DNA from 4 places in the Desulfosporosinus acidiphilus SJ4 genome. Region 3 is predicted to be linked to each of the others. Evidence: riboswitches for the same ligand, from Rfam matches in the RefSeq annotation. Region 3 holds a riboswitch; each other region holds the start of a gene.
The links. A riboswitch is a leader RNA that binds a small molecule or an ion and turns the genes downstream of it on or off. The one in region 3 is predicted to bind cyclic di-GMP.
Positions count from the first base shown of each region.

Region 1: it holds a riboswitch for cyclic di-GMP, as region 3 does, so the genes downstream of both, DESACI_RS08115 (methyl-accepting chemotaxis protein) here and DESACI_RS13625 (HD-GYP domain-containing protein) in region 3, are expected to answer to the same signal.
Region 2: it holds a riboswitch for cyclic di-GMP, as region 3 does, so the genes downstream of both, DESACI_RS04060 (ATP-binding protein) here and DESACI_RS13625 (HD-GYP domain-containing protein) in region 3, are expected to answer to the same signal.
Region 4: it holds a riboswitch for cyclic di-GMP, as region 3 does, so the genes downstream of both, DESACI_RS03530 (ArsB/NhaD family transporter) here and DESACI_RS13625 (HD-GYP domain-containing protein) in region 3, are expected to answer to the same signal.

Region 1 is NC_018068.1:1,763,216-1,767,720, reverse strand. Features, by position in the region: gene DESACI_RS25450 (hypothetical protein) at 103-234, shown strand; gene dmpI (4-oxalocrotonate tautomerase DmpI) at 241-444, opposite strand; gene DESACI_RS08125 (zinc dependent phospholipase C family protein) at 708-1,448, shown strand; gene DESACI_RS25755 (hypothetical protein) at 1,533-1,661, opposite strand; gene DESACI_RS08120 (DUF7884 domain-containing protein) at 1,675-2,142, opposite strand; gene DESACI_RS24495 (hypothetical protein) at 2,252-2,404, opposite strand; gene DESACI_RS08115 (methyl-accepting chemotaxis protein) at 2,433-3,581, opposite strand; cyclic di-GMP riboswitch class I at 3,700-3,782, opposite strand; gene DESACI_RS08110 (DMT family transporter) at 4,086-4,505, shown strand, end outside.
Region 2 is NC_018068.1:877,142-881,646, reverse strand. Features, by position in the region: gene DESACI_RS22960 (ATP-binding protein) at 1-863, opposite strand, end outside; gene DESACI_RS04060 (ATP-binding protein) at 1,138-2,169, opposite strand; cyclic di-GMP riboswitch class II at 2,455-2,539, opposite strand; gene DESACI_RS04055 (pyridoxamine 5'-phosphate oxidase family protein) at 2,885-3,274, opposite strand; gene DESACI_RS04050 (winged helix-turn-helix transcriptional regulator) at 3,399-3,752, shown strand; gene DESACI_RS04045 (multidrug efflux MFS transporter) at 3,725-4,505, opposite strand, start outside.
Region 3 is NC_018068.1:2,998,394-3,002,898, forward strand. Features, by position in the region: gene DESACI_RS13625 (HD-GYP domain-containing protein) at 1-1,052, opposite strand, end outside; cyclic di-GMP riboswitch class I at 1,222-1,304, opposite strand; gene DESACI_RS13630 (D-alanyl-D-alanine carboxypeptidase family protein) at 1,645-2,880, shown strand; gene DESACI_RS13635 (CBS domain-containing protein) at 3,061-3,429, opposite strand; gene DESACI_RS25540 (hypothetical protein) at 3,559-3,681, opposite strand; gene DESACI_RS13650 (NAD(P)/FAD-dependent oxidoreductase) at 3,983-4,505, opposite strand, start outside.
Region 4 is NC_018068.1:749,618-754,122, forward strand. Features, by position in the region: gene amrA (AmmeMemoRadiSam system protein A) at 1-675, shown strand, start outside; gene amrS (AmmeMemoRadiSam system radical SAM enzyme) at 668-1,624, shown strand; gene DESACI_RS03530 (ArsB/NhaD family transporter) at 1,634-2,965, opposite strand; cyclic di-GMP riboswitch class I at 3,012-3,120, opposite strand; gene DESACI_RS03535 (manganese catalase family protein) at 3,288-4,088, shown strand; gene DESACI_RS03540 (MarR family winged helix-turn-helix transcriptional regulator) at 4,279-4,505, shown strand, end outside.

The DNA of each region.
Region 1 (4,505 bases), 1.2 Mb from region 3:
TATCATTGGATATTTATGTAAGGATAATAATTTAATGACATATTATTTTAATTCGAGCAGAACAGTGGAAAATCCTTCTAGGGATTAATTCATAAATATTTTATGTCAAAAGAAATTTATACAATTTTAAGCATTCCAATGATCCTCCATATCTTTAGCCTGATGTTCCTTTCAGAGGAGCAAATAAGCGAAAAAAATCCTACCGAAGCATTAACCCTGGTAGGATTTTTGTAATTCCAACTATTTATTTCCTCTCTCTGCTAATATCTTACTAAGTACTTTTCCCCCAGTACCCCAGTTATCCATTTCGTTTTCTTTGATCAGAACAACAAATGCTTCTTCAGGAATCCCAAGCGTTTCACTCGCAATTCTTGTGAACTCACTGATCAGTCTTTCTTTTTTCTCCTTATCAATTTTACCACCTTCAAGTTTAATAAAAGGCATAAATCGAACCCCCTTATTTTAATAAAAGATCATTTATTATGCGTATCACTAACAGAACATATCAACTTTTTATTCTCAAGAAATTAAATTTCTTCAAATTTACGATGTTTTAACACATTTGCAATATGGCTTTTACGTTCATGTTTTAGAATAATATGGGATAAAGATGGGCAGTGCCGGTACCATGATACTTATTCAGGCAGGCGGCAGTAAAGCAAATTGGGCTTTCCGGCAAGAATACTTTAGGATGAGGTGATAAACGAATGAATGCAAACGTCTACACATACACCCTGGGAAAAATGACCAAAATGATTCTTGCCCCAGTCGGACCCTTGCAATATTTCTTAAACTCTCCGGGGCTTCCTCACATCTACAGCCTGGAACAGGCTTATCGCCTCTTAGAACAGGACAATAAGCATCAAGTGACTCAGCTTTTCGAAGATTATCATACCTATCTAAAAAAAGGTCTTCTATGGGCAGACCGTGGCTGGAAAAACGTTTGTCACTATTACAGCATAAACGAAAAACAGGGTAGTGTCCGATGGCCGGATGCAGCAGCTGAGTGTCAATATTACTTTAACAAGGCCATGTCTCTCTTCACCAAAGAGACGGTAAAGGGCATGTTCTATCTAGGAGCGGCCTTGCACCTAGTCCAAGACATGTGTGTACCTCATCATTCTAACGGAGTTGTTTTTGATGGACATCTCGAATTCGAAAAATGGGCGGCAAATAACTGGTACAGATTCCCGTCACAATTCGGTTTGTATCCCCGGTTTAACCATCCCGTGCAATGGATTGATCATAATGCCAAACTATCGGCTTCTCTTTATCCTTTGGTTTCATTGGAAAATGGTTGTACCAACGAAACATACACTAAAGCCGCAGAAACGCTAATTCCTTTATCAATTGCTACAACTGCCGGCTTTTTAGATTTTACTTACCAAAAGTTAGCCGAGACGTTTCCACATCACAGTTCAATCGGTATCATTCCTAAGTCGGTATAAAATTTATACAGTAATTACTTTCGTGCTATCATCTTTTAATGAATATGTCAGGACAATGCCAATATTAGATTTATCTGAACGAGCTCATTCATACATATATGTTCTTGTTAAAGGCAAGTTATTATTTACTCCCTTAGTAAAAAGGAACTGATGAACATCGATGTTGCCACAATGGAATGAAGCCGCACAGGAATTTAGGTACAAACGCCACATTCTAATAAACGTTTCATCTTTTATTTTTTTGAGCCTGATATAAACTGTCTTCGGGCGACTCAAAATAAGCACAAGAATAGCTCATAGTATCATCTAACCAGAGACGGTAAAAATTGTTACCAATATCGTAGTGGTGTTGAACATCCTCTTTGCTTTTTCGCAGTGTATTGGAAAGCTTCTTAGCTAACTTTACATAACTATGTTTCTCATAAAGAAAACTGTTTTGATTCTTGAAAATCGATTCGATGACTTTTTCAAAAGCCCCATCAATATCAATTTTGTTATGCATATAACCCTCACCGAAGGCAAGGGATGGATCGCCAATAATTTCTGATTTCGGAAGAGGTTCATTAAAGTGAATTCGGAACCGAATCTCTCCTTCTCCATATCGCTTAATCTCCCCATCCCAATAGGTCACTTCGCAAGGATCGGCAAACATGTTTTTTAGAACATTATGATAAAAAGCTTTGTCAATACTCATTTTATATACCTCCTAACCAGCAGCTCCTTTTTCTCCTTCCCCACTAATCCTGCTTTTAGTCTCGAATATCTCGACCACGGCTGAAGAGATACATTTAGAAGAGACATATCTAATCCTTAATTTCTTCTCTGGTCATTGTTTCGAATAGTGCCTGGGCCCGCTTCTTTAAGTCAAGAATATCTTGCCGGACAAGTTCAATTTTGGAGATTTTTTGCTCAACCAAGGCAAGTTCTGCATCAAGGTTATCTATATGTACTATCATTCCGCCACCGAAGCCCCTGGGTTCAATGTTATAAAGACCTCGCTAATTTATTTAATTCCATCGACATGGACGTAATTTCTTCAATACTTGCAGAAATTTCTTCAGAAGCGGCAGCTTGTCCTTGACTGGCATCCAGGGACATCGTACTTTTACGGCTTGCTTCTTCAACGTTCTGTTTTATAGTATCTGTCAATTGTTTGATTCTGGGAACCGTGCTCTTGGATTGAGCGGAAAGCTTTCTAATCTCTTCGGCAACAACGCCAAATCCCCTGCCTGCATCGCCCGCTCGAGCTGCTTCGATAGAAGCGTTCAAACCTAACATTTGTGTTTCATCGGCAATCTTCTTAATAAAAGCCGATACTTTGTTAATCTCCTCCGATATATTAATTATTCCTTTAATATCCGCATTAAGTGCTCCTTCATTGGAGTGAATTTCCGAAGCAGAAGCCGAAAGTTCCTCTATTGCTGCAGCGATGCCTTCCAAGCTGCTTTCAAGATTATGCGACACCTCACGCAAGGTAACCGCTGTTTTCTTCGGAGTTACAATTCCTAAGGTAGCCACGAGATTTTTCTTTTCATCATCATACAGTGGGAAATTAGCAATCGTAAGCGGTTGCCCATATTTCGTGGCATCAATCTCTTCAATAATAGGTTTTTTGGTCTTAAGCGCCCGATAGGCAATATCCGTTTCTTTTAGTTCATAACCTACGGTGATAGACGGCATATCAAATTTCTGCGAGGCCTGGGTGTAAGCGATTTTTGTCAAATCCGACATGTATATAAAAGCCCCTTCCGGGAACATTTCTGATAAAATCGGGGCAAAATCTCCAAAAGCAGCAGCGACTGGGTGCAATTTAGGCAATGCGATAGAAAAAGCTCCCCAAATATTGCCGTTCTCTTCGATGATAGGAATTGAGACGATGAAAACTCTCATGCCATAAACAGTACGAGGAACATTCTGTGTTACAACCTTTTTTTCTCGTATTGCTTGCATTGTCGTGGTATCCTCGTTTAGCTTGTTGCCAACTTTAAAAATGTCTAAGGAAAATGAGTCCGATGTTTTTACCCAAACAAACGTATCATGTTCCACAACGCCAAACAATGCGCCGCCGGGAATTAAATTGGCTAATAATTCAGCCATGATCTTACATGCCTCAACGCCTGCAAAAGCTATCATCTCATATCTCTCCTATTCTTGTTACCAAATCAGCGTTTTGGTTCAAGCTATTCAGCGCTAGGCAAAAGCAATGCCGCCAAGGTTTATATTCTTGACGACAAAGACATTCAAAACACTATTGTGCAACCCGGCTATCTTTCGTTAATAGAAAGACCCGTGGCTTTGCGTCCTTAGCTTTCACCAAGTTTGCCTTTGTCTTTTATTGTATATTATAGCACAAGAATGTAATCGAATGTTGATATTAATAAAAATATAGGGAATATTTCAATTTATAGTAATACTTTAGGGCAACGTTCTTTTCGCATTCAATAATCTCAATTCCTTAGAGGAGAATCCTTTTCTAATCGCGAACATATTTAAATCACTATGGAGGTGACTTAATAATGTATTTTACACCACTATTTGAAAATGATGTGCCGGCGGAACTTCTTTCCTGACGGATTGATGATGATATGCTCTTCCGTCTGGAATACCGATGCAATTTTAAAGACGGAGGGAACTACTGTGTCAAATAACAAACTAGGCTCATTATACCTAGCTTTAGCAGCAACTATTTGGGGCGGCATGTATGTTATAAGTAAAGTCGTGCTAAGTTTTATATCACCCTTAGAATTAGTCTGGCTCCGTTATGTCATTGCCCTGGTGGTCCTTACAGCGATGTCTGTCTTAACGCATCAATCCTGGCATATACGAAGGCGAGACATTCCATTGATACTGGCTATTGGCCTAACCGGCTATGCTATATCGATCTGGACTCAATTTCTAGGAACAAAGCTATCAACTGCGCAGATGGGTGCCGTGATTACATCTGCAACTCCAGCATTTATGGTAGTATTTGCTCGATTTTTACTCAAAGAAAAAATTACTTTTCGCAAATGGGTCTCTGTCATTTTGGCAACCATCGGAGTATTGTGCATTGTCGGG
Region 2 (4,505 bases), 2.1 Mb from region 3:
TCATATCCTAATAGTTGAAGTGCTCCCTTATTTATACTCGTTATTTTCCCCTCCGGATCAGTAATTATTAACCCCTCATTCATAATTTTCAAAACGTCCAAGACAACACGTTCTGAGGTGAAACTCATCAGTTTTAATTTAATCATTGAGTACCTAATTACCAGGCAAACAAAGAGGATAGAAACTACTGCAAGTTGCGGAAGGTATGTCTTTTTTAAGAGCGGTAATATAATATTCGTTATTGAACCTAGAATTAAGGATGCTAGAAGAGAATAAGCAACTAATTTAGACTGTTTCTTTTCTCTCACCAATTTCGACTTTTTACCCCAATCCAGAATTAGCCAAATACTGACAAGGGCGAATACTACACTGTAAATACCATAATAATAATCCCAAAGCACTCCATTTCTCTTAGGAATTAAAAAAGTCCATCCATAGGAAGCCCGCACAATTTCGTTAGCTGAAGTAGTATGAAGAAAGTAGAGATAAATGGCAATCAAAGAGGGGACAACAAGCGGCAAATGATTCCAAGGTTTCTTTAAATAGGCCTCTCGTTTGGTCAGATAAATAAATAAATACAACACCATGCTAAACAATGTAGACCAAGAAAGAGAAGATAACCTATTAAAAAAATAGGCAGCCTCCTTAGTGCTTGAGGAAGTCATCAAGGCATAACAAAAGGCCCAGAATGCTAAGTTCAAACTTATCGCTAAAAATATTTTATTAATTATATTTTTGCGATCTTTAAAGAATAATGATATTCCCAAAAATAAATAGACACTACTGCAAGTCAGATACAAATAAACTAACGCTATCACCGGCAACCCCACTTTCAGAAACCCATAGAATAAGCAATAAATCATATTCAACATTTTCATGTTAATTTTTGATTAATCATGTCACTATCAATACTATATTCTAGATATACAGCGAAATATGTCGATTTAAGAGAAGCTTCGCAAAAAAACTGCCTAAGAACCCCTCGGTAGTCCGTGGCCAGTACGAAAAAAGAACGATCGTCGGTTTATACCTTCACTCGTTCTTAAGCAATTTTCCTAAAACTGCAGGTTTGCAATCGTTAATCGTGGTAAGTCACGATGGGAAAATCAATCTGCTTAGTTGGCAGATTAATGATTATCAGTGCGATAAACTTGTTACTTCTTTGACTAGCGGAAAACGAACAAAAAAAGTTGTTCCCCTGGGACTGCTCTTAAAGTCAATAGAAGCATTATGACGAAAAGCGATATCGTAACAGATGCTCAGGCCTAATCCTGTTCCGTTCTCTTTTGTCGTAAAAAAAGGTGTACCAATTCTGTCCAATTGTTCTGTTGGGATACCTCCGCCCTCATCCTCAATACATAGGATCACAAATTCGTTCTCAACATATGTCTGAATAGTTAGCGTTCCCCCTGCTTTCATTGCCTCTAAGCTGTTACGACATAAATTAAGCACTAATTGTGAGATTTCATCCGGATTGAGCATAGTATTAGGGGTTTCTCTGGTATTAAATTCTATTTGTTTATCCTGAGAACCTGAGTCTGCCTCAAGCAATGGATATAGATGTCTTAAAATTTTGTTGATATTAAAGTATTGGAGCCCTTTCGTGGAATTTCTTGATATTGCCAAGTAATCCGAGATAATCGAATTGGCTCGATCAAGTTCATTAATCATTAGCTCAAATATCTGACCTTGTAATTGAAACTCCGGTTTAGACCCAAGAAACTGGAGATATCCCCGTACCACCGAAATCGGATTCCTAATTTCATGGGTTATCCCTGCGGCCATTTGGGCCACTAAATTCAGACGTTCTAGATGTGCCATTTCTCGATGCAGGCGAGACAGTTCTTGCTCTCCCTTTTTTCGCTCTGTAATATTGTAAAGGGTTTTTATGACAAGTCTTGTTCCATCAATATCTCTAAATGGCTGATATTTGGCTTCGTAAATTTCTCCGTTATAGAAAGTATCCTCATTTTCCATAGGCCGTCCTTCAACAAACACTTCATTTATCTTACAGTTCTCACAAGGGGTTGTCCTTCCAAACATATTGTAACAGAACTCAACGTGATCCTCACCAAATTCTCTGTTATAATTGCGATTTGCGAAACGAACCTTATAATTTTCTTCCACTACAATGACTATACCCGGCAGACTGTTCAACAAATCGAGCATCCGTTGATGATCCTCTTTGATTGCTTCACTTTTTTTTCTTTGCTCATTATTGATCTTTATTAAGAGACTACCCGTTACCCCCCCCCAAAATAACGAGTATCCAGGAAATTCTTAGTGAATGATTATGAGAATCAAGCCATCTGTCAAAGCAAAAAAGAATAAGTCCAATTAGGAGTCCTAGGACTATAAATTTTCTTTCTTTCATCTTTTTCTCCCTCAATATTATAGGATTCTTCTTATGGCTGGACGAAGATAATCTTCCCAAGTGAAAAGCCTGGTTTATTCATAAAACCAGGCCGGTTGCGCTACTTGTTCCACATGTATAAAGCGCCCAAATTATAATACATGTTTCTAAACTTCCTAATTTGTATTAAATTAGCAAAAAATAAACATTTTTGTTCTAAAACTCTTTATGTGTAGTATAACATAGATATACTGTTCTAATTTGTCACATTATGTAACTAGTGGAAGAAAAAGTTTTGTTTGATTAGTATACGACTTATATTAATACTTTATTTTAGAGAAAAGCATACGCTGCATTAAAAAAAGTTTAATGCAGCGTACTCCATTATTAAATATTAAAGTATAACGGTATTGTAATGGTAAAAGGGATAGTGAAAGGTCTAATATACGATAAATGTAAAGTACATCGGATAAACAAAGAACCTTTTTGTCCCCCTGCATACAGCAGGAACACTATTACATCCCTTTAAGTTTAGAATTTAATGGTTTTGGGCTCAGTTGTCATAAATGTTGCCGTTGCATCTTCAAAATACAGCACCTCAAAAACTCCATCATCAACTTTGTACATTTTTGTAAGTGAAGGATTCTGGTCAAGCATAGCTTGTTTTGCTTCCGGTCTTTTATCAACGATCGCCTTTGCTTCTAAGCGAAACCAGCCGCCATCTTTGTTTAAGGCAGCAATTTCGATTTTAGTGTTCTTTTCAATTTGTTTAAATACGTTCTTTGTATTGTTTGTGCATATATACAGCTTGCCCTCAAATTTTGCTACCGCTCCAAAGGGGCGGTTTCTCGGCTGATCACCATCCATTGTTGCAATAAAGAAAACCTGGTTGTTTTTAAAAAACTCGAATACTGTTTCCATTGATCTTTACTCCTTTCAAGCCATACCTCTATAATGCATTTTATGACGGTAGAATAATTTATACAAGTACGATCTTTTATGATAGTATATTTCATTATTGATACTATTACTACAGGAGGGCCATATGAAAGAGAATGAAAAATTAGTAGGGCGATGTCCCTATGTAACAGCACAAAAAGTATTATCCGGGAAATGGAGTCTCTTAATTTTACATTATATAAGTGAAAAAACTCTGAGATTCAATGAGTTACAGCGTTTAATGCCGGATTTAACACAAGCAACGTTGACAAGGCAGTTGCGGGCACTGGAGGAAAATGGGCTTATCCTTCGCAAGGTCTATCACCAAGTTCCCCCAAAAGTAGAATACTCACTAAGTGACATTGGTATTGAATTTAATGAAGTCCTAGAGAAATTGGAAGTATGGGGTAAAAAATATATACAAAGCCATTTTCAGGCACACCTTGAACCAGATATTTGAAAACTACCTTTGCTTGTATAGTAAACCCAAAGAGCATTTATGAAAAGCAATATACTCGTGGAAAAGAAGACATAATGGAAACCCCAATAGGCGGCCATCTGACCTCCAATTACCGGGCCAGCGACGTTGCCTAAATTTTGAGCTGCATTATTATATCCGAATATTCTTCCTGAAATCGTTTCCGGGATGTTGCTTTTAAGAAGTGAATTAATAGCCGGCAAAAAACCAGCGGTAGCAATACCCATCATAAAGCGCAAAATTATCAGCTGCCAGGCGTTCCGGACATAGGCCTGGGGAATCAAAATTATGGCTGCCGCAAGAAGACAAACAAATAATACGGAATAAGGCCCTATCCTATCGGATAATTTGCCGAGAAAAGGGGCGATCAATACATTAGCTAAACCCACTGCTGAAACAACTGCACCGGAAATAATTGCTATATGGCTTGCATTGTTCATTAATAATTTTACATAAATGGTAACAATGGGCTCGATAGACATGCTTGCTAATTGAAGCATAAAGGAAGTTATAAACATAGCTATGAGTATTTTCGGTTTGTCGATGATCTTCCACACTTCCCGGCCGGACAATCGAGCCGAATTGTTTGGAATAAAATCTTCGCGAACAAATACCCAGGCAATGAGAAACGCCAAAAGCAGAAATCCCCCGGTGATGTAAAAAACATGACGCAAACCGATAATTTCGGACAAAGTACCGCCAACAAGAGGGCCGATCAAGGAGCCTCCTACTGAA
Region 3 (4,505 bases):
TGCATTAAATCTACATACTGAGTTTTATTGATTGTCCTGCCTTTATTATCAAGTAAAAGACGAACCAAAGGACGTGTCGGCATCTGCATCGGAACTGCTGCAACTACTCCAATTTCACCGGTATTGAGAGTCACCACTGAATTTTCCGGGTATAAAATTAAACTCTCTCGAAAAGCTTTCACAACTTGTGGATTATAGGCTTTATCTGCTCCTGCTATAATCATTTCCAGGGCATAATAGGGAGGTAAACCTTTTCGATAGGGCCTGTCTGCCGTTAAAGCTTCGAATACATCCGTAACAGCGACAATTTGTGCATCCAGATGAATTTTTTGCTTATTCAATCCAAAAGGGTACCCAGTCCCATTCCAACGTTCATGATGTTTAATCACCGTATCCATTATGCTTGTCAATAAGTTGCAATTCTCCAGCATTTCTGCTCCAAGCTGAGGATGACGTCTCATAATAGCTAATTCGTTCTCGGTTAAATTACCCGGTTTATTCAATATTTCCTTGGGAATATTCAATTTGCCTAAATCATGCAGGAGGGCACCCAAGGTTAAATGCTTAAGTTTTGTCTCAGGGTACCTTAAACGCATACCTGTCATGGTTGCCAAAATAGCTACGTTCAAACTATGCACGAATGTACCGTAATCATAGTTTCTAAACTGTTCAAGGTCCAAGGGTACAACATCTAAGTTCAAATAAACATTGAGTGGTTTTAGTTGTTCAACGATTGTTTCCACGAGAACGATGGTTTTTTCTATTTGTTCGGCAGTAATCAGTTTTGCTTCATGAAAAATATTCCATAAGGAACCAACTAAACCTTCATAGACATCTTTGGGGAATGGTTTCCCACTGTTTCTAGAGGGATATTCATCATCCTCTTGTTTATCCCAAATATAAACTTTTCTCTTCCTTAAAAGATCTCCTATACCTTCTGTCACTGGCTGTCCTTTATGAAGTAATAATACACCGGCTTTATCAAATAGATCTGCACTTGCAGGCATTCCTACCGTAAGATTTAATTGTGCAGGTTTTAATAACCAATTCAAAGAGTTTCCCCCTCCCTCCGTCTCTTTGCTCTCTATATGTAAATTCCCTTTGAGAAACATTAAATGTAGTGTCTCTTAAACTCTTGTTGTTTTGTTTTACCTGTTAATGTTGGTTCTTAACCATAAAAAAAATAAAGCACCGAACTCAACGATCGGCGACACAATTTTATATGGTAACCCGGCTATCTTATCAAGAATCTAAGACCCGTGGCTTTGCGTCCTCAGCTCTCACTGAGTTTGCCTTTAGCACTGAAGTTTAATTAACTTTTATTCCTACTAATGTTTAAGGGATTAATCTCCACTGAAAGGTAGTATATTATACAATATTCTAAAGAACAACATTTTTTGCCCATTATAACAAATTTTTATCCTTTTATTACAATACTACTAATTCTGGAACACTTTACAAACTTTTTTGACATTTAAGTACTGTATATCACTTATTATTCGTCGTCTAAAATACTTTTTACCAATAAAAACTTATGTAAAAACGATGCCCAAATGAAAAAGTTATGATTACCCATTTGTCGAATCCTTACTCTTCCTGTAAAATTAAACTGTTCACATTAAATATTATTAAGGAGGTTATTTTATGTCTGGGACTCCGTCCACTTCCCCGTCTCGCAAGGTTCCTATGTTTCCCATCAGAGGAATATTATTCTTAGTCATTGTTTTGTTAGTCTGCGTGCTAGCTTATGGTCGGTTTACTGGTGCTCTCCCTTCCATGGAAGCGAAAGTGACATCAACGTCTTCATCGTTACCCGGCCACTTTTCGGTAACATTTCCCACGCAGGGTGAATCAGCTGTTGGTACAGAAAATTTAGGTGTTGTCGCTTCAACTTCTAACCAAAGTCCTGTTCCTATTGCTAGTGTAACAAAAATAATGACTGCCTATTTGGTCTTAAAAACTCATCCATTGCAGCCTGGTGAAAACGGTCCCACATTAACCATGACTGCTCAGGATGTCGCAAGCTACCAAAGCGATTTAAGTAATGGCTATTCCGTCTTAAAGGTTGCAGAAGGAGAAACTCTTACTGAAAAACAGCTTCTTGAAGGTCTATTACTTCCGTCAGGAGACAATGTGGCAGATACCTTAGGGCGCTGGGTATCAGGATCTAACGAGAATTTTGTTGCCAAGATGAACGAAACTGCCAAATCCCTTGGTATGACTAAAACTCACTATGCGGATGCCAGTGGTGTCAGTGAAACTACTGTCAGCAATGCTGTTGATCAAATAAAAATTGCTCAAGCTGCAATGCAGGATCCTGTTTTTCGTCAAATTGTTGCTATGCCGCAAGTGACCCTGCCCGTAGCCGGAACTGTCTATAATGTAAATGGTATGCTCGGAAAGCACGCAATTGTTGGTATAAAAACAGGTTCTACATCAGCTGCAGGGGGCTGCTTCATCTCTGCAACACCTGTTCAAGCGGGCGATGAAACTCATTACATTATTGGTGCTGTGTTAGGTCAAGTTACACAACAATCTCTCCAAAGTGCTCTTGAGGCTAATGTCAACATACAGGATCAGGTTCGATCTCAATTTAAGCTATATACTCTCGATCAGCCCACCTCAGGTTATGGCGAACTAACCACTGCATGGCAAAACAACAGTCCGTTAAAAGCTACAGAACCCGTTAAAGTATTTGGCTATCCTGGAATGAAAATTAACTATTCCATAAATCTGAAAAATACAGAACTTCCTTTGCCAGCAAACACGAACATCGCCACTCTAAAAATCCAAACCGGCCAAGGGGTTCAATCTGTTCCGCTTCAGAATACTCAAGCCATCAACCAACCTGGATTACTATGGAAACTGATTCGTTTCTAAGAATTCCCAAGTCTAATAAATCGTGCTGCTTTATAAAATAAATATCGAAACATAAAATAGCCCTCTGCCTGAAACAGTCATGAGACATTTCAAACAGGGGGCTATTTTATTTATGCCCTTCTAAGACCTTTACTCTAAGTATGGGGACTCCGATTTCTATTAAAGCTAGAAACGTGTCGCTTATTGGTAAATATAATTGTTGACGATAAAACGTACAATGTCTCCGCGGCTAATAATACCAACAAGTTTCTCCTCAGACACAACAGGAACTTTTTTGATTTTCTTGTTGCCTAGAATCTTAGCCACTTGATCAAGATCTTCGTTTACATCCACCGTTATCACTCGTTTAGTCGCTATTTCCATGACATTACGATTCATGAGGTTTTTTATTTTCTCATCAAAGGGTTCAGTATCAACCCATGAAGCAGAGTTAAAAGCATCGATAAAGAAAATCTTCGGATCTTGATAACCTATATTCTTCATAATATCACCATCACTGACAAAACCTACCGGTTCATTTTTAGCATTAATAAACAAATTTTCCGCCATCTTTTTGAACCATCAAGCATCAATTAAATATTATCAGTGAGGTAAGCTCCTTGATAAATAAATTCAGACTGCCAGCAAATACTGACAGTCTTCCAGGGGCTTTAGAATTCACATACAACCCTCTAATTTCTAAAAGATTACTCCCAGGGCAATCAAAATAAGAACCGCAATGGCAATGATTCCTGCACCTATGCAGCTGCCGCCGTATCCGTAGCCGCCGCCAAAACCGCCGAAGCCTCCATATCCGTACATAGTTTATTCTCCTTTTTCTTTATAATTTCTTAGAAAACGATACCCATAGCAATTAAAAGCAAAATAATAACTACAACAATCCCGATGCCTGCTCCCCAACCATAACCTACTCCACCGCCAGCTGCTCCAAATGCCATACTCTTTTCCTCCTTTCATGCAAGCCTAGTACAAAATATGCATTATATCCATATATTTCCACTTGATTAAAAAATATTTCATTCTCATTGCTTACTCCTTCCAATCCCTGTCCTTTATGAAGCTAAAATGATTTATTAACATAATTAACGGGATATTGATAATCCTATACCCTCTTAAGGAGGTATGGTCTTAAAACGAATCCTAAGAACCCTAAAAGGTTTAAGTTGGGGGTTGTGATTAAACTGTTGGCTAAATTTGTGTTTATTAATTTAACCAACAAATCCAGCTTATGATTATCCAGTTGTTCCACGGCACGACGTAACGCTAAAGAATTCTTGTAGCTTTGCCGCAAAGGTTTTGTTAATTCAAAGTAATTACCTAAGCCACATAGGTCTTGCGCCGCATAGATGCCTGTCAATATTGCAGCAAGCTGTCCAAAACCGTAGGCAGGCATAATTGCGCCAAAACAATTGCCGGTAAAAAAGGTATTTGCCAGACGAGGGGCGGAACAAATTCCGATGATATAGCGAGTTACTTCAAATTGATCGGTTATTCGCAGTTCTTGTTCTATTTCTTTACATACTCGGTGATAAAATTTATTCCATAAGGACTTTATGTCAAACTTTTGATTATGAGGGTAGTCGGGATATCCTAGGGCAATCGTGGCTTCTTTTTCGGAAAAAGGA
Region 4 (4,505 bases), 2.2 Mb from region 3:
GACGTGAGAAAAATCAACGACATACCGGTTCGGCTTATCGAAAATGCAGGAGAGTGTGGTTATCGAAGCTTGCAGTTGGCATTAGCTGCTAAAGAAGGTGCTCCGCAAGTGCTGTCTTATGAGGGACCCTTTGGCGTTGGATATTTAGTGGCTGATTTGTATCATTCCTCTCCCCTGCCCCGTTGGGCCAGGCGTTGTCTTCAGGCCCATTTGAAGCATGAGGAACTTAAACTTGCAGATTTCCCGCAGGAACCTGAATTTTTTCAGCGCGGGGGATGCTTTGTGACTCTGAAGCAGAATGGGCAATTGCGCGGATGTATCGGAACTACAACACCGTGGCAAGAGAATCTAGCTTTAGAAATTAAGCATAATGCGGTTGCAGCAGGGACAGAAGATCCACGTTTTTGGCCGGTGGAGATTGAGGAATTGGAGAGTTTAACGATCACTGTGGATGTTTTAGGTGATCTGGAGAAAATATCCGAACCGGAAGAATTGGACCCTTGGCGCTATGGTGTTGTTGTACGCAGAGGAGGGAAAAGCGGGCTCTTGCTTCCGCATTTGGAAGGTGTTGATACCGTCTCCGAGCAAATAAGCATCGCGAAACAAAAAGCCGGAATTTCGCCCCGGGAAGAGGCAGATCTCTGGCGCTTCGAGGTTGTGAGACATTATGAGTAACCTAAGTCGGGAATCCTCCAGTGCTAGCTGCCTTCTGTGCCCTCAACATTGTCTTCTGCAGCCAGGGCAAGCTGGGCGATGCCATACTCGCGAAAACCGGGGAGGCGAGATCGTCTCTCTCACTTACGGCGAAGCTGCTGCCTGGAATCTTGACCCCATTGAGAAAAAACCGCTCTACCATTTTTATCCTGGGTCTTGGATCTTTTCCGTAGGAGGGTTTGGCTGTAATTTAAGCTGCTCATTTTGTCAAAATCACGAAATATCTCAGCAACGTCAATCAGGGCAAAGAGTGAGTTCTGCTGAGCTTGCTTTACGGGCCAAAAATTCCTTGGGGTTATGTTTTACTTATTCCGAGCCAAGCATGTGGTTTGAAATGATCAGAGATACGGCGCCCCTTATTCGCGCTCAAGGGGGAAAAGTGGTTTTGGTCAGTAATGGGATCATCTCCGGACGCTTCCTTGAAGAATTAATCCCTTGGCTCGATGCAGTTAATATTGATATTAAAGGTTTTTCTGAGGAATTTTACCGTCATTACTGCGGAGGCAAATTAAGCTGGGTCTTAGAAAACGTGGAGCGCTTAGCCGGGCGCGTTCATTTAGAAATTACGACCCTAGTCATTCCTGGGGCCAATGATGATCCTGAGGAGATGGCCGGATTATCCCGCTGGCTTTATGACCTTAATACTCCCCTTGCCTGGCATCTAAGCCGATACCACCCAGCTTACCGGCTCTCACTCCCTGCAACGGAACGAAAAACTTTAGACCAGCTTTTTAAGGTTGCCAAGGAATGGCTTCCTTATGTCTATCTCGGTAATGTCAGCGGTGGAAGCACAACCTTCTGCCCAAAATGCAGCGAACCTGTCATCCTCCGTGAACCAACCCTTGTCAACCGCTTAAAGGATGGTAATTGTCCAAAATGCGGCTTAAAGATTTTTGGCGAATTCAAGTGAGACTTGAGTCTAGTAATAGCGGAGGACCAGGTATCCGGCGGAGATAATAATGCTGAGAAGCATCATAGGAAAACCTACTTTAAAAAATTGGATATAGCGGATTTTGAGGCCGTTCTTTACAGCAATTCCTGCCACGATGAGGTTAGCTGAGGCCCCTACTAAGGTACCGTTTCCGCCGAGACAAGCTCCTAAGGCTAAGGCCCACCATAGAGGTTGAGTTTGAGCTGGGGTAAGATGACTAAGCTCAGCTAATTTTTGGATTAGGGGGATCATGGTGGCCACATAGGGAATATTATCGAGAAATGAAGAAAGCAGTGCGGATATTATTAAAATTGAAAGGGTTGTTAAAAGGGGATTTCCCCCGGTTAAACTCATGCTCCCTTTTGCCAGATAGTCAAGGATTCCGGTTTCCACGAGTCCTCCCACAAGCACAAATAAGCCGGCGAAGAAAAAGAGGGTTGGCCATTCGACAGCCAGGAATATATCCTCCGGCTCTTCATGGGTCCAGAGCATTAACAGCATGGCTCCGCTTAGGGCAATGGTTGCAGTTTCTAAGTGAAGGAGGGAATGGAGGGAAAAAGCTAAAATCACAAGGCCCAAGATGACCAAACATTTTTTGAGCAAGGAAAAGTCTTTTATCTGTTCCCATTCGTTCTGCATCATTAGTTTGTGTTTTAAATCCTCGCCGGTGGTTAGCTTGCGGCGATAAAACAAATATAAAACTGATAAAGTCGCCACAATAATGATAAGGATTATGGGAAGAAGATTTATAATAAAATCCAGGAAGCTGAGGCCTGTTTGCCCGGCGATCATAATGTTGGGCGGGTCCCCGATCAGAGTCGCTGTGCCTCCGATATTACTCATCAGGATTTGGCAAAAGAGAAAAGGAATAGGATCAACTTCCAGTTCGTCAGCAATTGATAAAGTAATTGGGACAATTAACAAAACTGTTGTAACGTTATCTAAAAGAGCGGACAAGATACCCGTGAGAAGGGACAAGGAAATCAAAAGCATCGCAGGATTTCCTTTGACTTTTTTGCTGACCCAAACAGCCAGAAAGGAAAAGATACCTGATCTGCGGGTAAGATCAACGATGAGCATCATCCCGATTAATAACCCTAAAGTATTCCAATCAATATGTTTGACAGCTTTATCTTGTGTGAGCACCCCCAGAATAATCATCAATGAGGCACCGGAAATTGCAATAACTGCACGGGGAAACTTTTCGAGGATGATCAAAAAATAGCTAAGTAGAAATATACTTGCTGCAATCCAAATGAGCATCGACACGCCTCCAAGCTTCTCTAAATCATAATGTTCCCAAGATTCGCTTAGAAATATAAAAGGGGAGAGTAGTCCATAGTACTACTCTCCCCAGAGAAGTTCATCTTGTAGTCTGGCGATCTTAGCTTTCCTGCGCTGGCAAGCATTTGCTTTAAGCCTTAGATCCATGACTTTAGCGTCCCCCGCTTTCGCGAAGTTTACCCCAACCGAAAAAAATATAAGTTATATTATCATATATTACCAAAAGTATAGCAAGGAACTTAAAAGACAGTCAAGAGGGATAATCCCATAAGTTTTAGCAATTTACGGGATAATACGTAAAATTCGAGGAGATAATAGCTTGGAAAAGTTATTGTGTTGAAGCAAGGAGGTTATTTGGGTGTTTAAACATGTCAAAGATATGGAATACACGGTTCATGTCGATCAGCCTGATCCTCGATATGCGGTCCTGTTGTTGGAACAGTTTGGGGGCGGCAATGGCGAACTTAAAGCCGCGATGCAGTATTTCTCTCAAAGTTTAGGTTGTAACGATCCTAAAATAAGGGATTTGCTGCAGGACATTGCAGCTGAAGAATTAAGCCATTTGGAGATGGTAGGAGAAGCCCTGGGGATGCTCATCGGACCTGTTGACAATATTCCCAAAGACTTTGCTGCCAATCATATGGCTTTGCTGGGAGGAGGACCTTTACTGGTAAATTCCGCCGGCGTTCCGTGGACCGCTAACTTTGTCAATTCCACGGGAGACCTTTATACAGATCTTTCATCCAATGCCGGAGCGGAACTTCGGGCTAAACTGATTTATGAACGTCTCCTTCAACAGACCGATGATGCCGGCGTCAAAGACATGATCCGGTTCCTTTTAAGCCGGGAAGAATCCCATAACTTCTCATTTATGCAGGCCTTAGAAACTCTTAAGGGTTCCGGAGTTAACAAGGACTTCAGAGATTCGGATTTCTCGAAAAAATATATGAACATGTCCACCGGACAAGGCGATAGCCGCGGTCCATGGAATCAAGGAAATGGGTTTTCTTATGAAGAAAATCCTAATGAAAAGTATGGCGGACCGGCCCAATACGGAAAAGATCCTCAGCCCAACGGACCACGGGAGGTAAAACCGGGTTATATGGACCACACCCGCAACAATCCTCAATATAACCAGCCGCAGCCCCCTAAACATTAGTTTCCCCGGAACAAAGGACGAACCCCGTCCTTTGTTTTTTTAGCCGCTTCGCCGAGTATCTTTGAAGCAAAGGCCACTCTAAAGAGTAGGGTATTGACAAAACTTAATGAACCGACTAATATTATTTCGTAAACGAAATATTCGATGACGTAATTTACGCGGACGAAATAAAATCGAAGGAAGTAGAATTATGGATAATTCAAATCAAAGTTACGAAATTGCTAAGTTGTTTCATGAGATCATGGTTCTTTTCAGACACAATATAGGGAACATCTTTGAAGAAAAGGGAATGACTGTGACTCAGATGATGGTCATGGGGATCTTAAGTAAGGAAAATACTATTAAGATCACTGATCTAAGCGGGAAGCTTAGCCTATCAAATAGTACGGTTTCAGGTATTGTGGATCGTCTGGAAAA